DNA from 4 places in the Bradyrhizobium huanghuaihaiense genome. Region 2 is predicted to be linked to each of the others. Evidence: predicted binding sites of a transcription regulator. Region 2 holds the regulator's gene; each other region holds the start of a gene.
The links. The regulator PhoB, encoded in region 2, activates phosphate uptake and scavenging genes when phosphate is short. The targets are predictions, from matches to a motif close to TGTCATNNANCTGTCAT.

Region 1 (5,765 bases), 2.3 Mb from region 2:
CGCGCTGGTGATGATCCATCTCGTCAGCATTCCCGTCACCAACACGTCGGTGAACCCGGCGCGCAGCACCGGCCCTGCGCTGTTCGTCGGCGGCTGGGCGCTGGCGCAGCTCTGGCTGTTCTGGGTTGCGCCGCTGATCGGCGGTGCGCTCGGCGGGGTGATCTATCGCTGGCTCAGCGAAGAGCCCACCGGCGTCGTCGCGGGCGTGAAGACGGCGTGATCGCCAAGCGGGATTGCAGCCTTTGCTGCGGTCCCGCTCACTTCTCCTTGGCGGGCCGGACTTCGGTGACGTGGCCCATCTTGCGGCCGGGGCGCGGCGTGCCCTTGCCGTAGATGTGCACCGTGGCGCCCGGGACGGTCAGCCATTTGTCGTAGTCGTTGATCTCGTCGCCGATCAGATTGGTCATGGTGACGATCTCGCCGTGGCGCACCGGCTTGCCGAGCGGCCAGCCGGCAATGGCGCGGATGTGCTGCTCGAACTGCGAGACCGAGGCGCCGTCCAGCGTCCAGTGCCCGGAATTGTGCACGCGCGGGGCGATCTCGTTGACCAGCACCTTCGGGCCGGTGCCGTTGGCAAGCACGAACATCTCCACCGCCAGCACGCCGACATAGTCGAGCGCGGTTGCGATCTTGCTCGCGACGCTGCGCGCCTCATCCGCGAGCGCGTCCGGGATCGGTGCGGGCGCGCGCGATATTTTCAGGATGTGGTCGCGGTGCTCGTTCTCGGTCACGTCGAAACACTCGACCTCACCTGTGGCCGAGCGCGCGGCGATCACGGAGATCTCGCGCTCGTACGGGATGAAGGCTTCCAGGATCGCCGATTTGGTGGCAAGGCTGGTCCACACCTTGGCGATATCGTCGCCGTCGCGGATGATGGCCTGGCCCTTGCCGTCATAGCCGAAGCGGCGGGTCTTCAGCACCGCCGGGAGGCCGATCCTCAGGATCGCCTCGCGCAGCGAGGTGACGGAGGTGACGTCAGCATAGGCCGCAGTGCCGATGCCGAGCTTCGTCACAAAATCCTTCTCGGCGAGCCGGTCCTGGGTGGTCTCGAGGATCCTGCGATTGGGCAGCACCGGGCGGCGTGCGTCCAGCACCATCGCGGCGGCCGCCGGCACGTTCTCGAATTCGTAGGTGATGACGTCGACGTCGTGGGCGAACAGCTCCAGCGCTTCGACGTCGGCATATTCGGCGCAAGTCGCGTTGAGCACGACGTCGAAGGCCGGCGAATCCGGATCGGGCGAGAACACCTGGCAGCGCAGGCCGAGCCGCGCCGCAGCCATCGCCAGCATCCGCCCCAATTGTCCGCCGCCGAGGATTCCGATGGTGTCGCCGGGCTTCAGCTTCACCTGCTTTGCGTCAGTCACGCCTTGTCCTCCGGACGCTCGGCAACCGCGTCGGTCTGCGCCTTGCGCCAGGCGGCGAGGCGGCCGGACAGGGCCGGGTCGGACAATGCCAGCACGGCGGCCGCAAGCAGCGCCGCGTTGATCGCGCCGGCCTTGCCGATGGCGAGGGTGCCGACCGGGATGCCCGCGGGCATCTGCACGATCGAATAAAGCGAATCGAGGCCCTTGAGTGTCTTCGATTCGACGGGAACGCCGAACACCGGCAGTTCCGTCAGCGCCGCCGCCATGCCCGGCAGATGCGCAGCGCCGCCGGCACCGGCGATGATGACCTTGTAACCTGCCGCCTTGGCGCCCTTGGCGAAGGCAAACAGCCGGTCGGGAGTACGGTGGGCCGAAACGATGCGGGTCTCGGCGGCGACGCCGAGCGCGTCGAGCGTCTCGGCGGCATGCCGCATCGTGTCCCAATCCGACTGGCTTCCCATGATGATGGCGATCGGCGCGGTCATGACGTCAATTGTGCTCGGGAAAACAGAAACATAGGCCAGATTAACGGTTCCGGCCGGCGGCTCGCAAGGCGGTGGCAAGGAGAAGGGAATGCACTATCCTGTCTTGGTGAATCCCCGCAAGCCTTCATTGAGCAGGATGCCCATGAAGAAACCAAAAAGGGCAAGCGCTGCGAAGGCCAAAAAGGGCCGGAAGACCAGCGCCGGCCGATCCAAAGCCGTCTCGAATCGCCCGGCCAGGCTGGCCTCGCGCAGAGCGCCGGCTGCCGATGACAGCAAAGCGACCATCCGAAACCTCAGGGGCAAGCTCAAGGCGGCCCTGCTGCGGGTCTCGGAACTCGAGGCGGCCGCCGACACCGACTTCCTGCTAGAGATTCCCAACCGGCGCGGCTTCGAGCGCGAGCTTACGCGCGCCATTGCCTACATGAAGCGGTATCGCGCCAGCGGCGCGCTGATCGTGCTCGATGTCGACCGGCTGAAGCCGATCAACGATTCCTACGGCCATGCCGCCGGCGACGTGGTGCTCAAGGCGATCGTCGCGACGCTGACGCGGCAGGTCCGCGCCTCCGACGTGGTCGGCCGGCTTGGTGGCGACGAGTTCGCGCTGCTGTTGTGGAATCTCAATGAGACCGATGCCAAGGCGAAGGCCGCGACCTTCGAGCAGGCGATCGACGAATTGTCCTTCGACTTCCGCGGGCAGCACGTGACCGCGGGCGCCTCCGCAGGAATAGCCTTGCTCGGTCCGCATTCCGATGCAGGCCGCGCCCTGGAGGAGGCCGATGCCGCCATGTACGTGCGCAAGGCGCGTCGCCGACACGAGCCGCGGATCAGGCTCATCAGCAGCTAGAGCATGATCCGGAAAAGTGTGAAGCGGTTTTCCGAAAAGATCATGCTCAAACAATTACTCTTACAGCGTGGCGAGATCTTCCGGCACGTTGCCGAATTTGCGCAGCAGCGTCGCGTCGCCGAATTCGCCGGTCATGGGATCGCCGCTGCGGCTGAAGGCGACCGCGCCGATATGGCCGGCACCGCGCGCCAGAATCTCGGCGCGCCGCAGTGCTGCCGACGAGGACTGACACTCCTCAGCCGCGCCTGCGACCGGCGATCCGTCGGCATCGATCAAAAAGGGCATTGCAACGTAATAGGTCACATCCGACATGGCGTTGCTCCAATGTTGAAAGTTAAGCGGCGCTGCTCTTGCTCCGCACCTTGCTGCGCGTGGTCTCGGGAATGCAGCCGGCGGAAATTGCCGCCTGCAATTCTTCGAGCTCCGCCTCCAGATATTCGTTGGCCATGATCAGCGCCTTGATGGTGCTGCGCAGATTGCCGTCGCACATCGCGATCGCCTGATCGCAGGCCTGTTCATAGTGGCTGTTGTCCAAAAGGGCGGGTGCCGGCATCTGCGTTGTCCTCGTCAGTTTCCCTTGGGCGTTTCCGTTGGGAGTTTCCTGGGGGCGTCGGTCGCAGGAATGTTCCTATTTTGTTCTTTTTGAGTCAAGCGGATTCAGGCGCGGGGAGGCGTCACGACAGCGCGAGACGCGATCAGGCGATGATGTCGGGGGTGATCTGGTCTTCGATGAACGCGATGCGGTCGCGCAACAACAGCTTGCGCTTCTTCAGCCGCTGTAACCGCAATAGGTCGGGGGCAGGCGATTGATGCAGTGCATCGATCGCGGCATCGAGATCTCGGTGTTCCTGCTGCAACCGGGTGAGCTCGGCTTCGAGCTCACGCTCGTCTTCATGGGTCATGTCTGCGGTGGCCGAAAACCGATAGGCGTGTGATCTGGGCTGTGGATGCCCTGTGGAAATTATCGTCCTTGCGCGGCGGGACCGCAAGCGATCTCGGGCCGTCGCGCACCGATCTCCCGCAAGATATTTCAACGGTTCGCTGCGGCACTGCGCAAGCGCATTGATATCATGGATTTTTCCCGCGCGGTTCCGTACTCACGCCTTATTACATATGAATTTTCAAAAATGACGGAGCGACGACGGATACCCATCGACAGAACGAATCGGTGATGTAGACTTCGCCGTCCGGATCGAATCCTGAGGTTCAACCCTACCGAGGAGGTTTCGAATGACAATTCAGGCACATCTTGTTGAATTGGAGCGGAAACACAAACTTCTCGAAAACGAATTGCACGAAGCTCTCGTGCACCTTTCAACAGACGACCTGCAAATTGTTGAGTTGAAGCGCCGGAAGTTGATGGTCAAGGACCAGATCGAGCGTCTGAAGCAAGGCGATACGCTCCACTAGTAACCCCCGTAACAGTGTTGAGTTGATCGTACCCTTGCAGCAGGGATGAGAGCCTTTGCGCTCATCCCTGCTGCAAGGTGCGAGACCTCGCGCAATCATCGTTGCGCGTGGCCTAGATCTCTGCGAGCTCGGCAACGTGATCGGCGATCGCGAGCGAGGACGTCAGTCCCGGCGATTCGATGCCGAACAGGTTGATCAGGCCTGCGACGCCATGATCGCGCGGCCCCTGCATCAAAAAATCCTGCGTGGCGACCGCCGGTGGCACGATCTTCGGACGGATGCCCGAATAGCTCGGCATCAACGCGCCGTCGGGCAGCGTCGGCCAGTACTTGCGGATGGCCGGATAGAAGCGCTCGGCACGTGACGGGTCGACCTCGTAGTTGATCGTCTCGATCCACTCGACATCAGGACCGAAACGCGCCTGCCCTGCCATATCAAGCGTCAAATGCACCCCCAGCCCACCGGGCTCGGGCACCGGATAGATCAGGCGCGAGAACGGCGCCCTGGCGCTGCAGCTGAAGTAGTTTCCCTTGGCGAGATAAGCCGGCGGAATCCGGTCCAGCGGCATGCCCTCGATGTTGCGTGCGACCGTCGTCGCGGAGAGTCCCGCAGCGTTGACGAGGAGGCTGCATTGCAGCGTCATCGGCGCCTCGCCGCCGGCCTCGACTTCGATCACGCCGGCCGCCGCCTTGGCGCGGAGCAGCGGCGTGTGAAACGCGAAGGCCGCGCCGGCCTCCTCGGCCTCGCCGCGCAGCGAGAGCATGTAGGCGTGGCTGTCGATGATGCCGGTCGAAGGTGAGAGCAGCGCGGCGTCGCAGGCCAGCGCAGGCTCCAGCGCGCGTGCGGCCTCGCCCGTGAGCAGCTGCATGTCGAGCACGCCATTGGCCTCGGCGTGCGCCTTGATCGATTGCAGCTTCTCGGTTTCCTTCGCGTTGGTCGCGACGATCAGCTTGCCGCAGTTCTTGTGGGGGATGCCGCGCTCGCCGCAGTAGCGGTAGAGCGCGTGCTTGCCGCTGACGCACATCCGGGCCATCCAGCTTCCGGCGCGGTAGTAGATGCCGGCATGGATCACCTCGCTGTTGCGCGAGGAGGTGATGGTGCCGATGGCCTCGGCTTCCTCGAGCACGATGACCTCGCGCCCGGCCTGCGCAAGCCTCCGGGCCACCGCAAGCCCGACGACGCCGGCTCCGATGACGATGCAGTCGACCTTATCCATGGTTGTGCAGGACGTCCGCTGGAAGCGCCGGTGGAATTGGACCTGAGAACGAGGGCTTGGGGCCGTTTTCCGTTAAGGAAGCATTTATCATGTCAGGGCAATTGCCGTATTTGGCGTCACATTTTTCTGTTGCACGTACAGGCGTTTACCCGATCCAAACCCGCGAGGCCAGACAATCCGACGTTGAAATCGCGGGTGGCTGATGGCTGAGAAGAACTGGCACGTGGGCAGCACGCTTCCGATTGCTGTGCAGGCCGTCGTGTGCCTGGCCAGCGCGGTCGCGCCTGCGCGCGCCTTTGCGCTCTCGGACGGCCTCGCCCCGCCGAGCTACATCGGCCAGCTCGATCCCAACCTGATCTGGGAAGTCCTGATCGCGGGCATCGTCATCTGCGCGTTCCTGGCCTCCGTCGCCTTGTGGGTCCATTCGGCGCTGCGCCGGACGAGGC
Region 2 (5,765 bases):
GCAGGCCCTTCTCGTCGCAAAGTTGGCGCAGCGCCTTGAGGAAGGCGGGCGTCGACGAGCGCACGCCGCCCTCACCCTGGATCGGCTCGACCAGGATGCCGGCAGTCTGCGGACCGATCGCCTTCTTCACGGCTTCGATGTCACCGTGCGGGACCTGGTCGAACCCGTCCATCGGCGGACCGAACCCTTCGAGATATTTTGCAGATCCCGTCGCGGCCAGCGTCGCCAGCGTACGACCATGGAAGGCGCCCTCGAAGGTGATGATGCGGTAGCGCTCCGGTTGGCCCTTGGAGAAGTGATGATGGCGGACCAGCTTGATCACGCCTTCCAGCGCTTCGGCGCCGGAATTGCAGAAGAACACGAAGTCCGCAAAGCTTTCCTGGCACAGACGCGCGGCGAGTTTCTCGCCGTCCGGGCTCTGGAACAGGTTCGACATGTGCCAGAGCTTGGTCGCCTGCTCCTGCAGCGCCTTGACCAGCGCGGGATGGGCGTGGCCGAGCGCGTTCACCGCGACGCCCGAGGTGAAATCGAGATAGCGCTCGCCATTGGTCGCGATCAGCCAGCAGCCTTCGCCGCGCTCGAAACCGAGGTCGGCCCTGGCGAAAACGGGGAGCAAATGCGGCGCGGCGCTGTTAGTCATGACGATCACTTGATGTTGCGGACGGCCTGAACGCGCTCACGCAGCGCACCATTGACCGGCCCGGAAAACGAAACGTGCCGCCTTTTAAGGGCGGCACGTGACACTATCTTATGCCGGGTAGAACGGGTGTCAATGCCGCCCGAAAGCCCCGCGAAACGCTGAATCCGTAGTCTTGCGGTGCCGGATTTGCGGGGTTTTTGCCACGGAACATGTGGAAGCGAGTCGGCTGACTCTTGCGCGTGAGTCACGCCATATTGTAGCGTTTGGCTTGTCAGATACGACATCTCGTGCAGCAGTTCTGATCCTCTAAGTCCTCATGTACCGGCGTAAACGTTCGGGCGTTCTGGTTACGCCCGGCGAGCCTTAAGGGATTCTGGCGGCACGGGTTTTTCGAGGCTTAGGCATTCGCCGCAAGGCGCCAGGACGGCAGCCGCACGGCGAGGGAAAGGGTGCAATGACGGTTTTGACCTGGTCCGACGATCGCGTCGAGCAGCTGAAAAAGCTCTGGGAGGCCGGATTGTCGGCCAGCCAGATCGCAGCCGAGCTCGGCAACGTGACCCGTAATGCCGTGATCGGCAAGGTGCACAGGCTCGGCCTGTCCGGCCGCGCCAAGAGCCCCTCATCGGCAGCTCCCCGGCCGCGCAAGGCGCGTCCGGCTCAGCACATGATGCGGGTCAGCCGCCCCATCGCACGCGGCAACACCGCGCTGGCGCAGGCCTTCGAGGTCGAGGTCGAGGCTGAACCCGTGACCTACGACAACGTGGTGCCGATGAGCCAGCGGCTGTCGCTGCTCGAGCTGAACGAGGCGACCTGCCACTGGCCGGTCGGCGATCCCTCGAGCCCGGATTTCTTCTTCTGCGGCGGCAAGGCGCTATCGGGCCTGCCCTACTGCGCCCAGCACTCGCGCGTGGCGTATCAGCCCGCGGCGGACCGCCGTCGCGCACCGGCGAAGCCTGGCACGCGCTGAGTTTGTTCTGAGATCAAGAAGCAGCCGTCACACGATGACGGCTCAATACCCGATGTCGTCCCGGACAAGCGCGCCCCAAGCGCGCGCAGATCCGGGACCCATAGCCACCGCAAGATGTGGTTACGGGGACTCGGAGTTACCCTTTCGCGCAACAACTACGCTCTGTGGTTATGGGTCCCGTATCTGCGCTCACGCTTGTCCGGGACGACACCGATGTTGTGGCGGCAGCTCTCTAAACCAGCTTACGTCTGCTCCGCCTTCGCAAAGCGATCGTCGAGCGCATAGCCGGCGCCGCGGACGGTGCGGATCGGGTCCTGCTCGCGGCCGAGATTGAGCAGCTTGCGCAGGCGGCCGATATGGACATCGACGGTGCGCTCATCGATGTAGATGTCGCGGCCCCAGACGCTGTCGAGCAGCTGCTCGCGCGAGAACACGCGGCCGGGATGCTCCAGGAAGAACTCCAACAGGCGATATTCGGTCGGGCCGAGATCGATCGGCCGGCCCGAGCGCGCGACGCGGCGCTTGTCGCGATCGAGCTCGATGTCGCCGTAGGCGAGCACGGTGGCGAGCCGCTCAGGGCTCGCGCGCCGCAGGAGGCCCTTCACGCGCGCCAGCAGCTCCGGCACCGAGAACGGCTTGACGATGTAGTCGTCGGCGCCGGTCGCAAGCCCGCGCACCCGCTCGCTCTCCTCGCCGCGCGCGGTGAGCATGATGATGGGAAGCTGCTTGGTCTCGGGACGGGTGCGCAGCCGCCGACACAGCTCGATGCCCGAGAGGCCCGGCAGCATCCAGTCGAGCACGATCAGGTCGGGGATGTGCTCCTTGAGGCGGGTGTCGGCATCGTCGCCGCGCATCACCGTCTCGACGTCATAGCCGTCGCCTTCGAGGTTGTAGCGGAGAAGCTCGGTGAGAGCTTCCTCGTCCTCAACCACCATAATGCGTGCGCCCATGGTTGTCGTCGCTCCTTAAGTCTTCAGGTATTCGGGACCGTCGTGGCGAAGGTCGTCATGTCGCCCTTCGGCCGCTTGTCGGTGATGGCCTGGCCCTCGATCATGTAGAACACGGTCTCGGCGATGTTGGTGGCGTGGTCGCCGATCCGCTCGATGTTCTTGGCGCAGAACATCAGATGGATGCAGAACGAGATGTTGCGCGGATCCTCCATCATGTAGGTGAGGAGCTCGCGGAACAGCGAGGTGCAGATGGCGTCGACTTCCTCGTCGCCCTTCCACACCGCCATCGCCGCCGGCAGATCGTGCGCGGCATAGGCGTCAAGCACCGACTTGACCTGCTGCTGCACGAGGTCGGTCATGTGCTCCAGGCCGCGGAACAGTTTCAGCGGATGGAAGTCGGCATCGAGCGCGGCGACGCGCTTGCCCATGTTCTTGGCGAGGTCGCCGATGCGCTCGAGATCGGTCGCAACGCGCATGGCGCCGACGATCTCGCGCAGATCCACCGCCATCGGCTGGCGGCGGGCGATGGTGAGCACAGCGCGCTCCTCGATCTTCTTTTGCAGCGCATCGAGCTCGGCGTCGATGGTGACGACGCGCTGGCCGAGCGCGACGTCGCGGCGGATCAGCGCGTCGACGGAATCGACGATCATGCGCTCGGCGATGCCGCCCATCTCGGCGACCAGGCGGGTGAGCTCCTGGAGGTCGGTGTCGAAGGCCTTTGCGGTATGTTCAGAAGCCATGTCGCGTCTCCTCAGCCGAACCGGCCGGTGATGTAGTCCTGCGTGCGCCGGTCGCTCGGCGACGTGAAGATCTTGCTGGTGTCGTCGAACTCGATCAGCTCGCCGAGATACATGAAGGCGGTCTTGTCGGAGACGCGCGCCGCCTGCTGCATGTTGTGGGTGACGATCGCGATCGTGTAGTTCTCGGACAGTTCCTGGATCAGCTCCTCGACCTTGGCGGTCGAGATCGGATCGAGCGCCGAGCAGGGCTCGTCGAACAAGATCACCTCAGGCCGCACCGCGACGGTGCGGGCGATGCAGAGGCGCTGCTGCTGGCCGCCGGAGAGCGACAGGCCCGAGGCGTTGAGCTTGTCCTTGACCTCGTTCCACAGCGCGCCCCCGCGCAGCGCCTTCTCGACGCGGTCGTCCATCTCGGACTTCGAGATCTTCTCGTAGAGGCGGATGCCGAAGGCGATGTTCTCGTAGATCGTCATCGGGAACGGCGTCGGCTTCTGGAACACCATGCCGACGCGGGCGCGCAGCAGGTTCAGGTCCAGCTTGGGGTCGAGGATGTTGGTCTGGTCGAGCATCAGCTGACCGGTGACGCGCTGGCCCGGATAGAGGTCGTACATCCGGTTGAAGATGCGCAGCAGGGTCGACTTGCCGCAGCCCGACGGGCCGATGAACGCCGTGACGCGGTTGGCGCCGAGCGTCAGGTTGATGTTCTTCAGCGCGTGGTGCTCGCCGTAATAGAAGTTGAGGTTGCGCACCGTCACCTTTGCGGGCGCTTCCGGCAGCGGCTGCTGTGAGGCCAGATGGGCGTTGGAACTCACGGATACGGAAAGATCGGTCATTTTGCAGTCCTCTCGGCGCCGAGGATGCGCGCGCCAATGTTCAGGGCAAGCACGGTGATCGTGATCAGCAGCGCGCCGCTCCAGGCGAGCTGCTTCCAATAGGCGTAGGGGCTCTGCACGAAGTTGTTGATGGTGACCGGCAGGTTCGCCATCGTCTTGTTCAGGCCGAGGCTGAAGAACTGGTTCGACAGCGCGGTGAAGAGCAGCGGCGCGGTCTCGCCGGCGACGCGGGCGGTGGCAAGCAGCACGCCGGTGATGAGACCCGAGCGGGCCGCACGATAAGCGATACGCTTGATCACCAGCGAGCGCGGCAGGCCAAGCGCGGAGGCCGCCTCGCGCAGCGCGTTCGGCACCAGCAGCAGCATGTCCTCGGTCGTGCGCAACACCACCGGGATGACGATGACGGCGAGCGCGAGCGCGCCCGCAATCGCCGAGAATCCGCGCATCGGCACCACCACCGCACCGTAGATGAACAGGCCGATGATGATCGAGGGCGCCGAGAGCAGGATGTCGTTGATGAAGCGGATCACCGAGGTCAGGCGGTCGTTGCGGCCGTATTCGGCGAGATAGGTGCCGGCGAACAGGCCGAGCGGCGCGCCGATGCCGACGCCGATCACGGTCATGATGATCGAACCGACGATCGCATTGCGCAGACCGCCTTCGGTCGAGCCCGGAGGCGGCGTGTCCGCGACGAATATCTCGAGGTTCAGGCCTGCCAGCCCGTTGTAGAGCAGGGTCATCAGGATCAGCGCGAGCCAGGTGACGCCGAAAGCGGCGGCACCGATGCAGAGCCCGCGGACGATGATGTCCTTGCGGCGGCGACGTACGTAGATCGGGTTCATGTCACTTCCCCGCCTTCTTTTCCAGACGCAGCAGCATCAGCCGCGCGGCCGCGAGCACGAAGAACGTCAGCACGAACAGCAAGAGGCCGAGCAGGATCAGGCCGGACTGGTGCAGGCCGTCGCTCTCGGCGAACTCGGATGCGATCGCCGCCGAGATCGTCGTGCCGGGCGCGAAGATCGAGGACGATATCCGGAACGAGTTGCCTATGATGAAGGTCACCGCCATGGTCTCGCCGAGCGCGCGGCCCAGCGCCAGCATGACGCCGCCGATGATGCCGACGCGGGTGTAGGGGATCACCACACTGCGGACGACTTCCCAAGTGGTGCAGCCGACGCCGTAGGCGGCTTCCTTCAGCACCGGCGGCACGGTCTTGAACACGTCGACCGAGATCGAGGTGATGAAGGGCAGCACCATGATGGCGAGGATCAGCGCCGCATTGAACAGGCTGAGATAGGACGGGGGACCAGCGAAGATCGCTCCGAGCACAGGAACGCCGTCAAAGATCTTGATCATGAAGGGCTGGAACGTGTTGGCCAGGAACGGGCCCAGCACGAAGAAGCCCCACATGCCGTAGATGATCGAGGGGATGCCGGCGAGCAGCTCGACCGCCATGCCGATCGGGCGGCGCAGCCATTGCGGGCACAGCTCGGTGAGGAAGATCGCAATGCCCAGACCAACCGGGATGGCGATCAGCATCGCGATGAAGGAGGTGACGAGCGTGCCGTACATCGGCCCGAGGGCACCGAGCACGGGCGGATCGGCCGACGGCGCCCAGCGTTGCGTCCACAGGAA
Region 3 (5,765 bases), 3.0 Mb from region 2:
AGATAGCGCGCGGCATCGCGGGGCGACATCGCGATCTCGGGCATGTGCTCGGGCATGAACTGCCGCGCCTGGAGCGCGCTGACATCGGCGGCGCGGAAGAAGCGGTGCATGTCGCCGCAGAGGTCGCGCAGGCGCACGCCGGCATAGCGCGCCTGCCGCCGCTGATAAAATTCCGGGATCGCGTCTGCCAGCAGCGCATTGTCGTCATGCAGCCGCTTGAACGCGACGAGACCGGAGATCAGCGTGCCGGCCTTGCTCGCCTCGACGCCGGGGGTGAGCAGGAAGAGCATGGAGTTGAGATCGTTCTTCTCGGGGACGATGCGGTTCTCGCGCAGATATTGCGCGACGACCGGCGCGGGGATGCCATGCTCGGCATAGGCGCCGGTCGCACGATCGAAACCCGGCGTGAGCAGGGTCAGCTTGTTCGGATCGGTCATGGCAAAGCCTTCCGCAAGATCCGGAAAGCCGTGCCAGTTGGTATCAGGAGAGAGCTGCCACAGCGCAGGATTGGTGGCGAGCTCGTCGGTGGAGAGGGTCTCCCAGGCGACGTTATGCGCGGCACCGGGGCGGCTGACATCGGGAATGGCGACGCGGTCGGGAACGAAGGGCTCGAAGAACCAGCGGCGGTCCGGATTTTGCTCCTTCTCCTCGAACTCCCGGCGCATCGCGCGGACCTTCTTGCGCAGCTCGATGCCGAGGCGGATCGTGTCGTCCCACAGCACTTCGCCGGAGCGCCCCTTCATCATCTGCGCGCCGACGTCGAGCGAGGCGAACAGCGGATAGAAGGGCGAGGTCGAGGCATGCTGCATGAAGCTCTCGTTGAAGCGGCGGTGCTCGACGCGCCGCTTCTGGCCGCGAATGTGGCGGTCCTTGATGTGGATCTGCGAGGCCTGCGAGAAGCTCGCGAGCTGCTTGTGGGTCGACTGCGTCGCGATGATGCCCGGCGCTTCAGGGGCCAGGTTCGCAAGGCCCATGGCGAAGCGGCCGGCATAGAGCGGGTGGAATTTCATGAAGCCGGCCCAGGCCTCGTCAAACAGGATGTAGTCGCAGAGATGGCCGATGCGCTTGATGATCATCTCGGCGCTGTGGATCGAGCCGTCATAGGTGCACTGCTCGACCACGGCGACGCGGAACGGCCGCTCGTTGCGCCAGGCGTCGCGATCCTTCACCAGCGGATGGTTGCGGATCGCCTCGCGCAGGGTCTTCTCGTCGAGCATGTCCCAGCGCATCGGGCCGATCAGGCCCCAGGCGTTGCGGACGGTCGGGACGTAGACCGGGATGCCGCCATTGATCATCAGCGCGCCGTGATGGGCGGCCTTGTGGTTGTTGCGGTCGAACAGCACGAGATCGCCGTCGGTGACGAGGGCGCCGAGCGCGACCTTGTTGGAGGTCGAGGTGCCGTTGAGCACGAAATAGGTCTTTTCCGCGCCGAAGATCGCCGCCGCTTCCTTCTGCGCCTTCAGCGCCGGGCCCTCATGGGTGAGGAGGTCGCCGAGGTCGAGCACGGAATTGTCGAGGTCGTCGCGGAACACGGACTCGCCGAGATGTTCGACGAACACCCGCCCGATCGGGCTGCGATTGTAGAACACGCCGCCGTTGTGGCCCGGACAGGTCCAGAGCTGGTTGCCTTCCTCGGCATAGTCGACCAGCGCGCCGAAGAACGGCGTCTTCAGCGTCTCGGCATACTGCTTGAGCCGGCTGATCAGGTTCTTGGCGATGAAGGGCGGCGTCTCCTCGGACAGGAAGACATAGCCGTCGATGAAGTCGAGCACCTCGACCGGCAGGTCCTCGAACCGCTTGCGCCGGATCAGCAGGATGATCGGGAAGTCGAGGCCGCGCCGCCGCATCAGATTGATCAGCGCCGAGGTCTTGCCCTCCAACCCCTTCTTGCCCCAGTCCACCACCATGCAGCCGATCGCGGCATCGGTCTGCACCGCCATCTCGGCGTCCTCCAGCTTGCGGGCGCGGACCACCTCGAAGCCGGAACGCTGGATCTCCTCGATGATCTGGTTGAAGCGGACGCCCTCGAGGTCGTCGGCGTCGAACATGGGGGCTGCGAACAGGAAGTTGAAGCGCTTGAAATAGTCCATTGTCGGTCCCGAATATGCTGGAGACACAGCTCTCGGCACATTCGATGACAGTTGGATGACAAGAGCGAGTCTGGCCTGCGGCGTCTCAACTTGATCCGTCATCCTGAGGCGCGATGATGGGACCGGAGCGTCCCATCGGCAGCCTCGAAGGGTGAACGGCCGGGATGCAGCGGCTGACGCCGCACCCCCTCAATCGAGCAGCTTGTCCAGCGTAATCGGGAAGCGCCGGATGCGCTTGCCGGTGGCGTGATAGACCGCGTTCGCAATCGCCGCAGGCACGCCGACGATGCCGATTTCGCCAAGACCCTTGACACCCAGCCTGTTGATCCGGTCATCGGGCTCATCGACGAAAATCACGTCGATGTCGTGAACGTCCGCATTCACGGGAATGTGGTACTCGGCAATGTTCGCGTTCATGATCCGGCCGTAGCGGTGATCCATCAACGTTTCCTCGTGCAGCGCCATCCCGATGCCCCAGACCACGCTGCCCATGACCTGGCTGCGGCCGGTCTTGGTGTTCAGGATGCGGCCGGCCGCGACCGCGCTCACGACCCGCGTGACGCGAATCACGCCGAGTTGCTCGTCTACTTTCACTTCGGCGAAGACGGCCGAATGGGTGTTGCGCGCGTACGACTTCTCTTCCTCGAACTGGTTGAGCTTCTCCTTTTCGATCCGCTCGAGCTTGCTGTGGCGCATGATATCCGCAATCGAGACGGCGCGGCTCCTATCGCCCGCCTTGGCGACGGTTCCGTCGACGAGAATGATGTCCGGCGCATCGACGCCGCCGAGCGGCGAGGCGGGCATCGCCTTGACGCGACAGACGAGCTCCTGGCGAATCTCCTCGGCTGCTCCTAACACGGCGTGCGCGCTCGAGGCGGCCATCCACGAGCCGCCTTCCACCGGCGCCTGCGGCAGGCTCGAGTCGGCGAGCCGGACGCTGATGTTCTCGATCGGCAGCCCGAGGGCATCGGCCGCGACCTGTGCCACGATGGTGTACGTGCCGGTGCCGATATCGGATGCGGCGCAGGAGACCTCGGCATGGCCGTTGGCTGTGAGCACGATGCGGACGGCGACCGGCATTTGAAGCGCCTCCCACACCCCGGTCGCCATGCCCCAGCCGACCAGTTCCTTGCCGTCGCGCATGGAGCGCGGCCCGGGGGCGCGTCGGCTCCAGCCGAAGGCTTCTGCGCCCCTGGCATAGCATGCGCGTAGTTGCTTGCTGGTGTAGGGCAGGTCTTCGCTCTGGTCGCGATCCGAGTAACACCTCAGCCGCAACTCGATCGGGTCGAGCTTGAGCGCGACGGCCAGCTCGTCCATGGCGCATTCGAGCGCGCAGACGCCCGATGCTGCACCCGGCGCGCGCATGTCGCAGGGAGTGGCGACGTCGAGGTGGACGAGCTTGTGGGAGAGGCGGCTGTTAGGGCTCTTGTAGAGCTGTTCCCCCCAGCCTGTATCGTTGCGGGAGAAATTCTCAAACCGCGAGGTGACGGCTATGGCTTCGTGCATGACGGCTTCGAGCGTGCCGTCGCGGTTTGCGCCGAGCGCAACGTGCTCGATCGTCATCGGCCGGTAGCCCAAGCCGTACATCTGGTGCCGCGTCAGCACGACACGGACAGATCGTTTCAGTGCGAGAGCGCCAAGCGTTGCCAGGACGACCTGGTGCTGCGGCCGCAGACCCGAGCCGAAGGCGCCGCCGACATAGGGCGAGATCACGCGGATTTCGTCCGGCTTCCTGCCGAAAACGCTGCAGAGGAACTTCTGGACGTTCTGGACGCCTTGCGTCTTGTCATAGACGGTAAGCTTGCCGTTGCCATCCCAGACGGCCGTTGTCGCATATAGCTCCATCGGGTTGTGATGCTCGCTCGGAATGACATAGTCCGCCTCGTGATGGACGGCCGCTCGCGTCAGCGCCGCCGAGGCGTCACCGCGCGGCTTGTGCGGCTGATCGACTTTGGCAGCCTTGGTGCGTTCGGATTCGAGATCGGTCGCAAACGCCTCCTCTTCATATTCAACTCGAATGCGGGTTGCGGCGAACTTGGCGGTTTCCCAGTCCTCGGCGACGACCAGCGCGATCGGCTGGCCGTTGAACTTGACGCTGTTGTCATAGAGCGGACGAAACGGCGAGCCCTGCTCCGGCGCCACCTCGTCCTTCCAGGCTTCGTCCTGCTCGGCGAGGGGCGGGCGATGCGCGTGGGTGAGTACGTCGACCACGCCCTTCACCTTCAGCGCCTTGCTGGTGTCGAGGCGAGCGATGCGCCCGCGCGGAATGGTGGCCGCGACGACGAAGCCATGGAGGAGGAGGTCTGCTGCGAATTCGCCGGCATATTTGGCGGCTCCGGTGACCTTGGCCCGGCCGTCGACGCGCGACGTTGGTGTTCCGACATAGGCGTTCATCGGGCCCTCATGCGATCTTCTTGTGAGCTTGCGATTGCGGTGTGGCGTTTGCGGCCTGCATCAGCGTACGCACGACGGCTCGCCGCGCGAGCTCGATCTTGAAGCCGTTCTGCGAACGAGCGGTTGCTCCCTGCAGCAACAGGTCGGCGGCGCGGCCAAAATGATCCGGCGTTGCCGCCTGGCCGCGCAATGCCGCCTCGGCATCGAGGTTCCGCCAGGGCTTGTGGGCCACGCCGCCCAGCGCCAGGCGCGCTTCCCCGATCGCGTTGCCCTCCAGTTCGAGCGCGGCCGCGACCGAGACCAATGCAAAGGCGTAGGACAGCCGGTCCCGGACCTTCAAATAGCTGTAGTTCCGGGCGAAACCGCGCGGCGGCAGCTCGATTGCGGTGATGATCTCGCCGCTGCCGAGATTTGTATCGACATGAGGTTTGTCGTCAGGCAGCCGATGGAAATCGGTCAGCGCGATGGTACGCTGACCGGCAATGCCTGCGGTGTGTACCAGCGCGCCCAGTGCGGCCAGCGCCACGCTCATGTCGGATGGGTTGGTGGCGATGCAGGACCTGCTGGTGCCGAGGATGGCGTGATTACGGTTGAGGCCATCGAGGGCCGAGCAGCCGGTGCCTGGGCTTCGCTTGTTGCAGGGCGTTGCAGTGTCATAGAAGTACGCGCAGCGCGTTCGTTGCATCAGGTTGCCGCCGACCGAAGCCATGTTGCGCAGTTGCGCGGAGGCGCCGGCCAGGATGGCGCTGGCGAGCAGGGGATAGCGCTGCTCGATCAGCGGATGGTACGCGAGGTCCGAATTTGGTACCAAGGCGCCGATGCGCAAGCCCCCGTCCGCGGTCTCCTCGATGTCGCGGAGCGGCAGGCGGGAGATGTCGACCAGTCGGGAGGGCCGTTCGACATTCTCCTTCATCAAGTCGATCAGATTGGTGCCGCCGGCAATCAGCTTCGCGCTCGGATCTGCAGCGAGCAGACGAATGGCATCGGTGACGTCGCTCGCGCGGGAATACTGGAAGTTGTTCATGACCGACCCATTGCCTGCTCGATCGCAGCCACGATGTTGGGATAGGCACCGCAGCGGCAGAGATTCCCGCTCATCAGTTCCCGGATCTCGTCGGCATCGCGGGCGCGGCCCTCGGCCAGAAGACCGGCCGCCGAGCAGATCTGCCCCGGCGTGCAATAGCCGCATTGGAATGCGTCGTGATCGACGAAGGCCTGCTGCAGGGGATGCAGCGCGCCATTCTCGGCCAGGCCTTCGATCGTCGTGATCTCGGCGCCGTC
Region 4 (5,765 bases), 410 kb from region 2:
GAAATACACGATCGCGTAGGCCGAGATGATCGAGATCGCGATCTTGCCGATCGCGATCGCCAGCGCCATCACCAGCGAGTTGAGCATCATGTTGCCGACGGGCTCGCGGGTCGAGCCGCTCGTGCCGACGAAGATGGTCTGGTAGTAGACCTCGAAGAAATGGCCGCCCGGCAGCAGCGACATTTGCCCGTTCGCGATCAGCGCGTTGTCCTGGGTCGAGGCGATGATCGCGATGTAGACCGGGAATGCGACAATCGCGATTCCGATCCAGAGGATGAAATGGGCGACGTAGCGCCTGATGCCCTCGTCCTCGACCATCAGTACGTCACCTTGCGTTCGACGAAGCGGAACTGGATGCCGGTGAGCACGATGACCATGATCATCAGGACCACCGATTGCGCCGCCGAGCTGCCGAGATTGCCGCCGAGCAGACCGTCCGAATAGACCTTGTAGACCAGCGTCACCGTCGAGGTGCCGGGACCGCCGCGGGTCATGGTGTCGATGATGCCGAAGGTGTCGAAGAAGGCGTAGACGATGTTGACGACCAAGAGGAAGAAGATGGTCGGCGACAGCAGCGGAAAGGTCACGGTCCAGAACCTGCGCATCGGGCGCGCGCCGTCGATCGCGGCGGCCTCGAACACGCTTTTCGGGATCGCCTGCAGGCCGGCGAGGAAGAACAGGAAATTGTAGGAGATCTGCTTCCACGCGGCGGCGAGGATGATCAGGCCGGCGGCCTGGTTGCCGTCGAGCAGCGGATTCCAATCGATGCCGGCGGCGCGCAAGTAGCGCGAGATCACGCCGAGCGAGGGATGCAGCATGAAGATCCAGAGCACGCCGACCACGGGCGGCGCCACCGCATAGGGCCAGATCAGCAGCGTGCGGTAGAGCATCGAGCCGCGCAGCGGCTTGTCGGCCATCACGGCGAGCAGCAGCGCAAAGGAAAGCGACGAGATCGCGATCGCGAACGAGAAGAAGAAGGTGCGGACGACCGCTTCGAAATAGGCGGGGTCCTTGAACAGCTCGATGTAATTGTCGAACCAGACGAAGCTCGTCGAGAGGCCGAAGGCGTCCTGGAGCAGGAAGGACTGGATCACCGCCTGCAGCGCCGGCCAATAGAAGAAAATCAGCACGATCGCGAGCTGCGGCGCAACCAGCGCGTAGGGCAACAGCTTTGACTGGAAAATGGCTTGCTTTTGCATGATGCCCCGGAAGCGGCAGGCCGGGTGACCGGCCTGCCGCCAGTCGCCTTACTTCACGGCGGTCTTTTCGAACTGCCGCAGCATGGTGTTGCCGCGTTCGACGGCGGCGTCGAGCGCTTGCTTGGCGGTCTTCTTGCCGGCGAGCGCCTGCTCGATCTCCTCCGACCAGACGTCACGCAGCTGAACCATGTTGCCGAGGCGCAGGCCGCGCGAATTCTCGGTCGGCTCCTTGTTGGTCAGCTCGAGCAGCGGGGTCTCGAGATAGGGCTGATCCTTGTAGAAGCCCTCTTCCTTCGCCTTGGCGTAGGCCGCCTTGGTGATCGGCAGGTAGCCCGAGGCCTTGTGGATGTAGACCTGGCGATCGGTGTCGGAGAGGAAGGTCAGGAATTTCGCGACGCCCTTGTAGTCGTCGGCCGGCTTGCCGCCCATCACCCAGAGCGAAGCACCGCCGATGATCGAGTTCTGCGGCGCGCCCTTGACGTCCGGATAATACGGCATCGGCACCGCGGTGAAGTTGAACTTGGCCTGCGCCTTGACGTTGCCGAAGAACGCCGAGGAGGTCAGGTAGATCGGGCATTCGCCCGATGTGAAGCGGCCTTCGCCGGTGTTGGTGCGGCCGGCATAGTCGTAGACCTTGGTCTTCTGCAGCTCGACCAGGTTCTCGAGATGCTTGACCTGGAGCGGGCCGTTGAATTCGAGCACCGTGTCGAAGCCGTCGAGACCGTTGGCCTTGCTGGAGAGCGGCGTGTTGTGCCAGGCCGAGAGCTGCTCGAGATTGACCCAGGTGACCCACGAGCCCGAGAAGCCGCAGGTGTCGTGGCCGGCCGCCTTCAGCTTCTTGCCGGCCTCGAACACTTCAGGCCAGGTCTTGGGGATCTCGACATTGGCTTTCTTCAGCTCGTCGAGGTTGACCCACATGACGGTCGACGACGAGTTGAAGGGGAACGACAGCATCTCGCCCTTCGAGGTCGAGTAGTAGCCGGTGATCGCGGGCAGGTAGTTCTTCGGATCGAACTTCTCGCCGGTCTCGGCCATCAGCTTGTAGACCGGCTTCACGGCGCCGGTCGCGGCCATCATGGTCGCGGTGCCGACTTCGAACACCTGCATGATGTGCGGGGCGTTGCCGGCGCGGAACGCGGCGATGCCGGCGTTCATCGTGTCGGGGTAGTTGCCCTTGTAGGTCGGGATCACCTTGTAGTCGGTCTGCGACGCGTTGAAGTCGTTGGCGAGCTTGACGATGACGTCGTTGTTGGCGCCGGTCATCGCATGCCACCACTGGATTTCGGTCACGGCCAGGGCCGGCGAGGCGCCGAGACCAACCGTGAGTGCAACAGCAGCCGCCGCGCCAAAATGTCGAAGAGCCATCAAGAAAACCTCCCTTGCCCGTCACTAAAGAAGCGCTTGCGCTAGCAGCGCCATATGACGTTCACATGACTGTGTAAGCGGCCGAAACGAAAGCGGCAAGCGCTGGAAAAGGGAAGCCGTCAAATAGGCGAATGCGCCGCGGCCAGAAGCAGCCGTTCGCGCTGCAGATGCGCAGGCGCGCCGCAGTGCGGCATTGGGTATGTGAGGCGGACGATCGGCTCCGGTCTTCCTTAACCTCTCCCGCTTGCGGGAGAGGTCGGATCGCGAAGCGATCCGGGTGAGGGCTCTATCCTCTGGGGGGGTGTCCCGTTGCGGAGACAGCCCTCTCCCCAACCCTCTCCCGCAAGCGGGAGAGGGAGCGCACCGTCTAGCGCTTGCGCTCGGGGCCGCAGACGGTGCCCTTTTCGACCATCGCGTCGATCTCGGACTTGGAGTAGCCGAACTCGCCCAGCACTTCGGCTGCGTGCTGGCTGAACTTCGGCGGCACGCGGCGCAGGCTCGGCTTGCTGCGATCGAGCCGGATCGGCGAGGCCACGCCCTTGTACCAGTCCTTCTCGATAATATCGCCGCGCGCGATGGTGTGCGGGTTCGTCAACGCCTGGTCGATCTTCTGCACCGGACCTGCCGGGAGCCCTGCGGCAAGCAGGCGATTGCACAGCGGCTCGGCCTCGTGCTGGCTGAACACCGCGGCCAGCTCGGCGCGCAGCGCCTCGCGATTGGCGATGCGGTCCTTGTTGCGGGCAAAGCGCGGATCGGTGCCGAGCTCGGGCTTGCCGATCTCCTTGGCGAGCTTGCGGAAGGTGCCGTCATTGCCGACGCCGATGAAGATGTTGTCGGTCTTGGTCGGGAAGATCGCGTAGGGCACGAGGTTCGGATGCTCGTTGCCGGTGAGCGAGGGCGGCTTGCCATGCATGAAATAGTTCGCGGTGTGCGGATGCATGATGGCGAGGCCGGTCTCGTACAGCGTGGTCTCCAGGAACTGGCCCTTGCCCGAACGCTGCCGCTCCGACAGCGCCATCAGGATGCCGATCGCCGCGTAAAGGCCCGTGGTGATGTCGACCAGCGGCACGCCGATCCGCATCGGCCCGCTCTCGGGCGAGCCGGTCGCCGCGATCATGCCGGTCATGGCCTGGATGATGGCGTCATAGCCTGGATTGCCGCCGCGCGGCCCGTCGGCGCCGAAGCCGCAGATCCGGCAATGCACGAGGCGCGGGAATTTCTTGCTGAGCACATCGTTACCGATGCCCCATTTCTCCAGCGTGCCCGGCTTGAAATTCTCGATCAGGACGTCGGCCGTCTCCAGCATCTTCAGCAGCACAATTCGGCCGCCCTCGGAGGCGAGGTCGAGGCCGATCGAGCGCTTGTTGCGGTTGATGCCGACGAAATAGGCCGCGTCCTCCTCGTGGAAGGGAGGACCCCATTCGCGCACCTCGTCGCCTGCGGGCGGCTCGACCTTGATGACGTCGGCGCCATGGTCGGCGAGGATCTGGGTGCAGTAGGGACCGCCGAGCACGCGCGTGAGATCGATGACGCGCAGTCCGCTCATTGCGCCCGTTGCTGCTTCAGTCATGCCTTCGCTTCCCCTGTGTCGATCGTTGGATCACAGGCCTAGCGAGGTTTGTTTGCGCCAGCAATGGGCCCTCGCGTGCAGCCGCATGCGCGCCGCGGCGCGTCTGTCCCGCGAGATGGCAAATTCAATCGGAAGCGGCCGGCCCGAGGGGGATCCCGGGCCAGCCAATCCGCACCGCCGATCAGACGACCGTCAGGCGAACGTCGACATTGCCGCGCGTGGCATTGGAGTACGGGCACACCTGGTGGGCCTTGGCGACCAGCGCCTCGGCCTCCGCGCGGGCGAGGCCCGGCAGCGAGACGGCGAGGTCGATATCGAGGCCGAATCCGCCTTCCGAGCGCGGACCGATGCCGACCGTCGAGGTAACGGAAGCGTCGGCCGGAACCTTCGGGCCGCCCTGCGAGGCCACGAACTTCATGGCGCCGATGAAGCAGGCGGCATAACCGGCCGCAAACAGCTGCTCGGGATTGTTGCCGGCGCCGCCGCCGCCACCGAGCTCCTTCGGCGTGGTCAGCTTGACGTCGAGCGCGCCGTCGAGGGTCGCAGCATGGCCGTCGCGGCCGCCGGTGGCCTTGGCGCTGGTCTTGTAGAGGACGTTCACGGACATTTTCGTCTCCTCGGGTCTTTCCGGGTTGGGGTGCGATCTTTATCGCAGACAATTAGATTGCGCGCAATCGAATTCGGCATGCCTCACATTTAATTGTTCGCAATTGAATATGCCCCCGGCCGGCCCCAGAATGGGAGAAACGCGTGAGATTCTCCATGGCCCGGAAACTATCGACCCTCGACCCACAGCGGCTCGACAACCAGATCTGCTTCGCGGTCTATTCCGCCGCGCACGCCTTCAACCGCGTCTACAAGCCGCTGCTCGACCGGCTCGGCCTGACCTATCCGCAATATCTGGTGATGCTGGTGCTGTGGGAGCGCGACGACGTGCCGGTCAAGGAGATCGGCGAAAAGCTGTTCCTGGATTCGGGCACGTTGACGCCGCTGCTGAAGCGCCTCGAGGCCGCCCATCTGGTCAAGCGCACCCGCTCGCGCGAGGACGAGCGTCAGGTCCTGATCGCGCTGACGTCGCAGGGCCATGCGCTGAAGGAGAAAGCGCGCAGCGTGCCGCAGTCGATCCTGGCAGCGTCGGACTGCTCGGTGTCGGAGCTGGTGGCGATGAAGGACGAGATCGTCGCGCTGCGCGACCGGCTGAATGCGGTGATCGGGGAGTAGGGGGATTAGCAGAGCCGCTTTTTCGAAAAGGCGCGGCCAGAGTGTGACTTGAGGTATGTCTCGAACGCCAGGGCCTTCATCTTGTCAGGGAAAGCGCAGTACCAAACCAGCTTCCATGGCTTGAACTTGGCGGTGTGAGCGGATCTGCCGGCATTGTGCTCCGGGAGGCGTCGCTTCAGGTCCTCCGTTGCGCCAATGTATTCTGGTCTGGGAACTCGATGCTCCGAATGATGTAGACGTACCACATCGAGGGCTCGCACGGAGGAAAGCGCAGGGTAGGGAGCGTCTAACAGTCCGTCTTCGCCCTTCGGGCTTCGCCGGACACCACGCTTCACCCTTCGGGCTCTGCGCGGCTGCGCCACGCGTAGCCCGAAGGGCGAAGCGTGGTGGAGCCAGGCGGGATCGAACCG

Region 1: a site for PhoB is predicted at 3,821-3,837, ahead of N2603_RS09310 (YdcH family protein). Genes of this name have one in related genera too.
Region 3: a site for PhoB is predicted at 2,135-2,151, ahead of N2603_RS29905 (Orn/Lys/Arg family decarboxylase). Genes of this name have one in related genera too.
Region 4: a site for PhoB is predicted at 2,619-2,635, ahead of ugpB (sn-glycerol-3-phosphate ABC transporter substrate-binding protein UgpB). Genes of this name have one in related genera too.

What each region holds. Positions count from the first base shown of each region.
Region 1 is NZ_CP104172.1:1,963,736-1,969,500, forward strand. Features, by position in the region: gene aqpZ (aquaporin Z) at 1-220, shown strand, start outside; gene N2603_RS09280 (5-(carboxyamino)imidazole ribonucleotide synthase) at 258-1,364, opposite strand; gene purE (5-(carboxyamino)imidazole ribonucleotide mutase) at 1,361-1,849, opposite strand; gene N2603_RS09290 (GGDEF domain-containing protein) at 1,992-2,693, shown strand; gene N2603_RS09295 (hypothetical protein) at 2,754-3,005, opposite strand; gene N2603_RS09300 (hypothetical protein) at 3,028-3,246, opposite strand; gene N2603_RS09305 (YdcH family protein) at 3,389-3,595, opposite strand; gene N2603_RS09310 (YdcH family protein) at 3,924-4,103, shown strand; gene N2603_RS09315 (NAD(P)/FAD-dependent oxidoreductase) at 4,216-5,319, opposite strand; gene N2603_RS09320 (EAL domain-containing protein) at 5,522-5,765, shown strand, end outside.
Region 2 is NZ_CP104172.1:9,313,922-9,319,686, forward strand. Features, by position in the region: gene N2603_RS43420 (aspartate aminotransferase family protein) at 1-640, opposite strand, end outside; gene N2603_RS43425 (GcrA family cell cycle regulator) at 1,095-1,607, shown strand; gene phoB (phosphate regulon transcriptional regulator PhoB) at 1,850-2,557, opposite strand; gene phoU (phosphate signaling complex protein PhoU) at 2,581-3,297, opposite strand; gene pstB (phosphate ABC transporter ATP-binding protein PstB) at 3,309-4,130, opposite strand; gene pstA (phosphate ABC transporter permease PstA) at 4,127-4,972, opposite strand; gene pstC (phosphate ABC transporter permease subunit PstC) at 4,974-5,765, opposite strand, start outside.
Region 3 is NZ_CP104172.1:6,307,077-6,312,841, reverse strand. Features, by position in the region: gene N2603_RS29905 (Orn/Lys/Arg family decarboxylase) at 1-2,090, opposite strand, end outside; gene N2603_RS29900 (xanthine dehydrogenase family protein molybdopterin-binding subunit) at 2,280-4,484, opposite strand; gene N2603_RS29895 (FAD binding domain-containing protein) at 4,492-5,508, opposite strand; gene N2603_RS29890 ((2Fe-2S)-binding protein) at 5,505-5,765, opposite strand, start outside.
Region 4 is NZ_CP104172.1:110,988-116,752, reverse strand. Features, by position in the region: gene ugpE (sn-glycerol-3-phosphate ABC transporter permease UgpE) at 1-318, opposite strand, end outside; gene ugpA (sn-glycerol-3-phosphate ABC transporter permease UgpA) at 318-1,199, opposite strand; gene ugpB (sn-glycerol-3-phosphate ABC transporter substrate-binding protein UgpB) at 1,248-2,564, opposite strand; gene N2603_RS00490 (CaiB/BaiF CoA transferase family protein) at 2,932-4,134, opposite strand; gene N2603_RS00485 (organic hydroperoxide resistance protein) at 4,316-4,741, opposite strand; gene N2603_RS00480 (MarR family winged helix-turn-helix transcriptional regulator) at 4,897-5,355, shown strand; partial or broken gene N2603_RS00475 (GIY-YIG nuclease family protein) at 5,361-5,602, opposite strand; tRNA gene N2603_RS00470 (tRNA-Ala) at 5,740-5,765, opposite strand, start outside.